One region of the Planococcus faecalis genome, then DNA from elsewhere that is predicted to be linked to it. Evidence: predicted binding sites of a transcription regulator. Region 1 holds the regulator's gene; the other holds the start of a gene.

Region 1 (4,788 bases):
GAAGAATTTCATATTCTGATTTACCAAGCGTTAATTGATTGGATATTTGATAAACATTTCCTAACGCCTCGCTACCTTCTCCATAAATACCACGTACTACCATACCAAGCCTTGAGATCGCGGGAATAATCCGTTGAATCTGATGAGACATAGTCAAAGCCGGTAAATGAAGCATAACCGAAGCTCTCATTCCAGTGCCAACATTGGTCGGACAGCTAGTCAGATACCCATACTTCTCATGAAAAGCATAAGACAAATTCTTTTCTAATAACGTATCTAGTTCACTTGCTATTTGATAAGCTTTTTGAAGCTGAAATCCAGATTGCAAGCTTTGAATCCGCAAATGATCTTCTTCATTTACCATAATACTCAACTCTTCGTTTTCAGACAATAAAACAGAGCCCGGGTGATAGCTATTCATAAGGTAAGGACTAATTAAATGTTTTTCTACAAGTACTTCTTTTTGTAATTGGGCAAGTTCGTCAATATTGATATGGCTAAAAGTATAATCTAACTCACTACCTTTATCTAATAATACAGAGGAAATTTCTTTATCCACTTTAAGTGCTTCGTCTTCTGTAAAGGCATACGGGAACTTAAAATCATTCAAATTTCTAGCTAATCTAATTCTTGTACTCATTGCAATATCTACATTGCTACCATCATTGGCCATCCAGCTGCTTGCCCGAGGTTGGAGAAACCGTTCAACTGCCATCTGGTGAACCCCCCTCAAGCGTTACGTTTAATCGTTTTACCTCGTCTCTTAATCTTGCAGCTTCTTCAAATTCTTCTTCTTGAATTGATACCTGCATTTGCTTTCGAAGTTTTTCAATCTCTTTTTTAATTTTTAACGTTGATCCGTAAGAAGCGGGTATTTTTCCCGTATGTTCTGTATTGCCATTATGAAATCGCTTGAATATTTCATTGAGTTGTGACGAAAATGTATCATAACAGGAAGCACATCCAAATTTTCCAAGCTTTAGAAAATGTGAAAAAGTAAAGCCACAAGAAGGACAAATAGCCACTTCTTTTTTTGGCCTGCTAATAGTCGCTTGCGAATTAGGGAACCAATTCGATAATAGTTGGTGAATAGCTAATGGATCCTGTTCAAAAGCAATATTGATACTATGATTTTCAGCAGCACAGATATGACATAACTGAAGCTCCATCACCTGTCCTAGCTGCTGTTTTTTCACTATTACTGATGCAGAACATTCTCCGCACTGAGTACAAATCATCTTTTCACCTCTTTAAGTGTTCGATTCATATTTAATTGTAAAAAGCATCGCTATAAGAATCCGTGCACGGACTTCATCACGTATCGGAAGAGCCAACAGAAGAGTTGAACGATCTACTGCGCTTAGAATTAGTTTTGCCTCTCGTTTAGAAACAATCTCTTCATCCAGTAGCCTAAAAACAATGTCTTCTGCCATTACTTGAGTAGCTCCATGTTCCAACCTCTGTATTACTTCTGCAATTACGTCTGATTTTTGATGAAGTCTAATTCTCTTAATACGAATATATCCACCGCCGCCACGCTTACTTTCTACTAAATATCCACGATCAACAGTGAATCGAGTATTAATGACATAATTTATTTGAGAAGGAACACATTGAAATTTTTCAGCAACTTCACTGCGTTTAATTTCAATATGATCTCTCTCGCTTAATTCGATAACTTGTCTTAAATAACCTTCAATTACATCCGAAATGTTTCGCACCGTCTTCACCTCTTTAATACATAATATGATGAAATTGACTTTGACTATATTTGACTTAATTATACACCAAGCTTTTTAGAGATATCAAATAGTAAGTATCGAAAGGATTACTCACACCGATTGTAAACTTAAGTTCGACAACTAAAAAAGCCATTCTTAGTAAATTCACTATGTATTTTCCGACCAAAGAAAAATGGAGGAGCGATCACGGATGAACCGGTGATGGAAGCCTCCCCCCTACCTGTGGCGCAAATTGCCAAACGTCTGAATCGCTTCCTGCAGCCAATTACAATGTCATCAATTTCTTGAAACCGAGCCACTCAACCCGCGATTATTAAACCTAGTCACAAAAACAAGAAACTCTGTGGTCGCCTTTTAGTTGCTTTACCGAAGTAATAAAAAATCTTATATCAAAAACTTGGTAGCTCAGGACTGAACACTAGACGTCACTCTAGGCCACGCAGAGATGATTCCATTCGCACGCTCTAGCGCATGTTCAAAAGGCGATTTCTTGATGTTGCCGCACTGCCAATGCAAGGGAAACGAAAGCTCAACGGCTACCAGGAACACCGATGCAATAGGCGTTCCAACGGCATATTTCTGAAAGAAAAGCCAATTATCCTTCGTTCCAAAAAAAGTTCGAGCATATCCGAGGCAACACCATTGCAGGCGCTCCCCACAAAAGTGCAGTAATCACACGGGTTGAAAGACTGACGAAAGTGATCATCACCTTGGTACCTGCAGGACGTAAGCCGTGAGGTACTAAATCCCCGTTGAATAAATGGTTTCAAAGAGTTCCAAGAAATTTGTTTAATTCCATCAAGTTTGATTGTGGCAAGGAATTTTCCAATTGGAACCATAGTGCGACCGGTACGACATATCGATTTATTTTGCGGATATTGGCCCACCTTCCCAGCGCGCCTTGAATGAACATTCCAATGAACTCCTTTGTAAAGATGGATTGCAGGCAGATGGATTAATCATTTCTACGATGACTGACTAACGGAATCAATTTTTAAAAAACCCTTGAAGCAATTCAGCTTCAAGACTCTTTACTCACTGTTCTATTTCGAAATATCAGCTACATTTCTTATTGAAGTACTATCAGTAGACCCAATGAAGGTGAAGGCATCATTCTTTATTTTCTTCAATAAACATACTTAACTTATCAACTACCATTTTTTATCGCGCTCTAATTTTTTCCATACAAAAAAGCCGTTACCGGAATCGGTAACGACTTTTTTTCATGTGCCCAGCGACGTCTTACTCTCACAGGGGGAAACCCCCAACTACCATCAGCGCAAAAGAGCTTAACTGCCGTGTTCGGGATGGGAACGGGTGTGGCCTCTTTGCCATCATCACTGGACTATTTGGTTTTGAAAGACAAGATTTATTATACCAGTGGTACTGGTTTTTTTCAAGCTTTTTTTACAAAAACTTGGGCTTATTCTTTCAAAACTGGATAAACGACAGGTGAAACAAGCAAGTTTTTCGCATACAATGTGTTGGTTAAGTCCTCGATCGATTAGTATTCGTCAGCTGCACGTATCGCTACGCTTCCACCTCGAACCTATCTACCTCATCGTCTTTGAGGGATCTTACTTGCTTGCGCAATGGGAAATCTCATCTTGAGGGGGGCTTCGTGCTTAGATGCTTTCAGCACTTATCCCGGCCACACATAGCTACCCAGCGATGCCCTTGGCAGAACAACTGGTACACCAGCGGTGTGTCCATCCCGGTCCTCTCGTACTAAGGACAGCTCCTCTCAAATTTCCTGCGCCCGCGACGGATAGGGACCGAACTGTCTCACGACGTTCTGAACCCAGCTCGCGTACCGCTTTAATGGGCGAACAGCCCAACCCTTGGGACCGACTACAGCCCCAGGATGCGATGAGCCGACATCGAGGTGCCAAACCTCCCCGTCGATGTGGACTCTTGGGGGAGATAAGCCTGTTATCCCCGGGGTAGCTTTTATCCGTTGAGCGATGGCCCTTCCATGCGGAACCACCGGATCACTAAGCCCGTCTTTCGACCCTGCTCGACCTGTACGTCTCGCAGTCAAGCTCCCTTCTGCCTTTACACTCTACGAATGATTTCCAACCATTCTGAGGGAACCTTTGGGCGCCTCCGTTACTCTTTAGGAGGCGACCGCCCCAGTCAAACTGCCCGCCTGACACTGTCTCCCAAGCCGATCAGGCTTGTGGGTTAGAATTTCAATACAACCAGGGTAGTATCCCACTGACGCCTCCTCCGAAGCTAGCGCTCCGGAATCTCAGGCTCCTACCTATCCTGTACAAGTTGCACCAAAATTCAATATCAGGCTACAGTAAAGCTCCACGGGGTCTTTCCGTCCTGTCGCGGGTAACCTGCATCTTCACAGGTACTATAATTTCACCGAGTCTCTCGTTGAGACAGTGCCCAGATCGTTACGCCTTTCGTGCGGGTCGGAACTTACCCGACAAGGAATTTCGCTACCTTAGGACCGTTATAGTTACGGCCGCCGTTTACTGGGGCTTCAATTCGCACCTTCGCTTGCGCTAAGCACTCCTCTTAACCTTCCAGCACCGGGCAGGCGTCAGCCCCTATACGTCACCTTACGGTTTTGCAGAGACCTGTGTTTTTGCTAAACAGTCGCCTGGGCCTATTCACTGCGGCTCTCTCGGGCTATTCACCCTACCAGAGCACCCCTTCTCCCGAAGTTACGGGGTCATTTTGCCGAGTTCCTTAACGAGAGTTCACTCGCTCACCTTAGAATTCTCTTCTCGCCTACCTGTGTCGGTTTGCGGTACGGGCACCTCCCGCCTCGCTAGAGGCTTTTCTTGGCAGTGTGAAATCAAGGACTCAAGGGTAAACCCTCTTGCCGTCACAGCTCAACGTATCAGAAATGGGATTTGCCTCATTTCACGCCTCACTGCTTGGACGTGCACAACCAACGGCACGCTCTCCTTATCCTTCTGCGTCCCCCCATTGCTCAAACGGCGGGGAGGTGGTACAGGAATATCAACCTGTTGTCCATCGTCTACGCCTATCGGCCTCGACTTAGGTCCCGACTAACCCTGAGCGGACG
Region 2 (4,788 bases), 1.1 Mb from region 1:
AAGCGAAAAATATCCATAAGTTTTTCGTCATGATGGTGGACATACACATCGTCTAAGACCTCTGCCACAATATTATGGAAATCAAAGTTATGCATAGACTCTACCACTTCATGGACAACGTTCAATCCGATTGGTGTATGATGTGTTCCCCAATGATTGTTTGTAGGATGGTGGACAAATGCACCGTTAAAATTGACGATGGGGGTTGTTAGTCCTAGCTCTTTATAAAAAGTTTCGCTTGAACGATAAGGTCGACCCGTAGCAATCATTACCTCATGTCCTGCTTCCATTGCTTTATTTAACGTTCGTTTTGTTTTCGGGGAAATAACTTTCTGATCGGTCAATAATGTGCCGTCTAAATCTAGAACAATTAAATGTTGTTTCATAAAAATAGCCGTCTCCTTTCTATCTATTCCTAGTGTAGCGATAGTACAAGCGATTCGTCAAAAATTTCAGAGGAGGAAAAGACTTTTCGCTAGAGAGAATCGGCGTTTGCTGGGAATCGAGAAGATTGGTACGATTAGAGGTGAAGGAAGTGATTTTAGTTGAGAGTTCAACGACAAATTTGGGGGCACATACCGTTGCTTCATATAACACCAGATCAATGCGAAAAAGTCGCATTGCCAACGGTTGTCTTTTTTCATGGCCATACGAGTGCAAAAGAACATAACTTGCATTACGCTTACCAATTGGCTGAAAAAGGACTTCGTGTAATTTTGCCGGATGCGCATCTTCACGGTGAACGAAGTGAAGGATTGGATAATGTTCAGATCAGCCTGCGATTTTGGGAAATTGTTCTGACGTCTATAGAAGAATTAGCCTTTTTACACAAAGAACTGCACAAGCAAGACTTAGTAGTTGGAGAACCAGGAGTAGGTGGCACTTCTATGGGTGGGATTACCACTCTAGGAGCAATGACAGTTTATCCGTGGATTTCAGTAGCTGCAGTAATGATGGGTGCAGGGAATTATGTAGAATTAGCGCAAGCACAAATGGCCCAATATGAATCAAGAGGATTCAAGCTGCCAGTTAGTGAAGAAGAGCGTGAACGAATGCTTTCGACTTTAGCGATTTTTGACAGTGTTCAACATCAAGCGAAGTTTAATGGCCGTCCCATTTATTTTTGGCACGGCGAACAAGATATGACGGTACCTTTTGAACCAACTTATCGCTTGTATAAAGAACTTAAGAAGCATTACGAAGCGGTACCAGAAAAAATAACCTTTACTCGGGAAAGAGAAGCGGGACATGCAGTAAGCCGAAAAGGGATGCTTGAAGCGACAGAATGGCTCGCGAAGTATTTATCTAACTAAGCATGTCGATTCCATTTTCATATGAAGTTTGTTAAGATAGTTTTAATAGTAAGGGAGGGATTTAGATGGATCAAGATATGAAAGATAGTATGATGGGTGCGTTAGAAACAGTAATCGATCCTGAACTAGGAGTCGATATTGTTAATCTTGGGCTTATCTATGATGTGATGTTGACAGAAGATGGTTTTGCCGTAGTGACGATGACGTTAACGTCTATGGGTTGTCCAATGGGACCACAGATCGTGCAAATGGTTAAAACTGCTTTGTATGAACTACCTGAAGTAGAAGAAGTCGATGTAAAAATCGTCTGGCAGCCAGTATGGGGCAAAGAACATATGTCACGCTATGCAAAAATGGCACTTGGCGTTCGATAAATAGTACGTAAAAAACCCTCATTGGATTTATTCCAGTGAGGGTTTTTTGTTTGATACGAGTACTAAAAAAAGGTCGAAATAATTGCTTAACAGTGAATAATTAGCTATAATTTAATTAGTCAAAGATAGTCAAACTTTTAAAGGAGTGGATAAAATGGTTCAATCCCAGAATAACGAAGAACAAAAATCTCCATTGGAGCAGTTTGGCCGGAATATGGTTGAACAAGCGCAATCAGGAAAAATGGATCCTGTTATCGGTAGAGATCAGGAAATCCGTAATGTAATTCGAATTTTATCGCGTAAAACAAAAAATAACCCCGTGTTGATTGGTGAACCAGGTGTTGGTAAAACAGCAATTGTTGAGGGATTAGCTCAACGCATTGTTCGTAACGACGTACCAGAAGGATTAAAAAACCGAACCATTTACGAACTCGACATGAGTGCGTTAATTGCTGGTGCTAAATACCGTGGAGAATTTGAAGAACGATTAAAAGCCGTTTTAAAGCAAGTGAAAGATAGCGAAGGTCAGATTATTTTGTTTATCGACGAAATTCATACGATTGTTGGAGCAGGGAAAACTGAAGGAGCAATGGATGCAGGGAATATGCTGAAGCCCATGCTTGCTAGAGGAGAACTGTATTGCATTGGTGCGACTACGCTAGATGAGTATCGCATGCATATCGAAAAAGATCCGGCTTTAGAACGACGTTTTCAACAAGTACTGGTGCGCGAACCGTCTGTTGAAGATACGGTATCGATTTTGCGTGGCTTAAAAGAACGTTTTGAACTACATCATGCTGTTCGAATTCATGACCGTGCGATTGTCGCAGCGGCTGCTATGTCGGACCGCTACATTACAGAACGCTTTTTGCCTGACAAAGCCATTGATTTAATTGATGAAGCTTGTGCGATGATTCGTACAGAAATCGATTCAATGCCTCAAGAACTTGATGAAGTGACGCGTCGTCTGATGCAGCTAGAAATTGAAGAGCAAGCGTTAATGAAAGAAAAAGACGTAGCAAGCAAAGCACGACTCGACACCTTGCGTAAAGAAATTATTGAACTGCGCGACTCTTCGTCTGGCATGAGAAGTCAATGGACGGAAGAAAAAGAATCATTGAAAAAAATTCAACAAAAACGTGAGCAATTAGACCAATTCCGCAGACAATTAGAAGATGCTGAAAATCGTTATGATTTGAATGCGGCGGCTGTCTTACAGCATGGCAAAATTCCCGAACTCGAAAAAGAATTAGTCGCACTAGAAGCCGCTTTAGAACAAGAGGGTACTGAGCGCTTACTGCGCGAAGAAGTAACGGAAGAAGAAATTGCAGGAATTGTCGCAAGGTGGACTGGAATTCCGGTAACAAAATTAGTAGAAGGTGAACGTGAAAAGTTATTGCGTTTAGGTGAGACGTTAAAAGAGCGCGTAATTGGTCAAGACAAAGCAGTCGAACTGGTTACAGAAGCTGTATGGAGAGCGCGTGCGGGTATTAAAGACGAAAGAAAACCAATTGGCTCTTTTATTTTCCTTGGACCTACAGGCGTAGGGAAAACAGAGTTAGCAAAATCGCTGGCCGCAAATCTATTTGATTCGGAAGATCATTTTATTCGAATCGATATGTCAGAGTATATGGAAAAACACAGTGTGTCACGTTTGGTCGGGGCACCTCCGGGATACATCGGTTACGAAGAAGGTGGCCAACTAACAGAAGCCGTGCGCCGGAATCCGTACTCCGTTGTATTGCTCGATGAAATTGAAAAAGCACACCCGGATGTTGCCAATATCTTACTGCAGATATTAGACGATGGCCGTATCACTGACAGCCAAGGACGATTAGTTAACTTCTCCAACACGGTAGTCATTATGACTTCTAATATTGGTTCTGCCTATATTAACGATGCGAGCAATGAACACGATATTGAAGACATTGTGATGGGAGAATTGCGCAGACATTTTAAACCTGAGCTATTGAACCGTATCGATGATATTGTTATTTTCCACGCACTTAACAACGCTCATTTTTATGGCATAGCGAAGAAAATGATTGCTGAACTAGCCGTTCGTATGAGTAAACAACAAATCAAACTAACCGTAGATGATTCAGTTATTGACTATATCGTTGAAGCAGGAACCGATCCGGTTTTTGGTGCGCGACCATTAAAACGCTTTATCCAGCGTACGATTGAAACAAATATTGCCCGGGAATTAATTGGAGGCGGAATTGTTGCCCATACCGAATTGGAATTAACCATGGACGATAATAAGCAAATTGTTATCAACAAAAAAGAAGCGTAATCCGGAATTCCGGATTACGCTTCTTTTCTTATTAGTGTTTTTCAGGAGTTAGTTCGCTAGGAATAACCGCTACCATAACGAAGATTAAAATTGAAAATACGATCGAAATGTAAACGCCGACCATAAAGTCGAAAGGTACGTTTTGTACTGCACTTACCACGTAGTTGACTAATGAAATCAGTAAGAATGACCAAAAAAATGTTCCAATATATTGCATCTAGTTTCACCTCTACATAGAATATCTAGTTTAATCATAGCATAAGCTCTTCAAGACAGAAAGAAAGATTGTAGAGAATGAATATTTTTTGTCGGAAATATGTCAGTTAGTTGAAATTGAGTATAGTATGGCGTATTATTAACACCAGGTACTAATATATGATGATAATTGAAATGAGGGACATAAGATGAATGCTGGAATAGTCGGTATGGGCAGATGCCTGCCAGAAGAAAGATTGACGAATTTTCAATTAGAGCAGCGCATGGATACGAACGACGAGTGGATCCGCACTATGACAGGCATAGAAGAACGTCGGATTGCAAAAGACGATCAGGACACTTCTGACATGGCGCGTGAAGCGGCAAAAAAAGCGATTGAAGATGCTGGTATTGATCCAGCTGAAATCGGTTTAATCTTAGTGGCGACGGTTACACCTGATCAACCTTTCCCATCGATGGCCTGTGTGATTCAGCAAGAAATAGGAGCTGTTAATGCTGCGGCTATGGATATTTCAGCTGCATGCGCAGGATTTATGTATGGAGTTATTACTGCAAAACAATTCATCGATTCGGATGTTTATAAATATGT

The links. The regulator CtsR, encoded in region 1, represses protease genes until heat stress. The targets are predictions, from matches to a motif close to ATGGTCAATAAAGGTCAAACA.
Region 2: AJGP001_RS12420 (ATP-dependent Clp protease ATP-binding subunit) is a predicted target of CtsR. The motif match lies at 1,803-1,823, and genes of this name have one in related genera.

The regions. Positions count from the first base shown of each region.
Region 1 is NZ_CP019401.1:96,034-100,821, reverse strand. It holds gene mcsB (protein-arginine kinase McsB) at 1-715, opposite strand, end outside; gene AJGP001_RS00480 (UvrB/UvrC motif-containing protein) at 705-1,238, opposite strand; gene AJGP001_RS00475 (CtsR family transcriptional regulator) at 1,251-1,721, opposite strand; gene AJGP001_RS17425 (hypothetical protein) at 2,509-2,655, opposite strand; rRNA gene rrf (5S ribosomal RNA) at 2,972-3,087, opposite strand; rRNA gene AJGP001_RS00460 (23S ribosomal RNA) at 3,227-4,788, opposite strand, start outside.
Region 2 is NZ_CP019401.1:2,459,308-2,464,095, reverse strand. It holds gene AJGP001_RS12435 (Cof-type HAD-IIB family hydrolase) at 1-386, opposite strand, end outside; gene AJGP001_RS12430 (prolyl oligopeptidase family serine peptidase) at 546-1,313, shown strand; gene AJGP001_RS12425 (metal-sulfur cluster assembly factor) at 1,379-1,687, shown strand; gene AJGP001_RS12420 (ATP-dependent Clp protease ATP-binding subunit) at 1,842-3,983, shown strand; gene AJGP001_RS12415 (YjzD family protein) at 4,015-4,200, opposite strand; gene AJGP001_RS12410 (beta-ketoacyl-ACP synthase III) at 4,388-4,788, shown strand, end outside.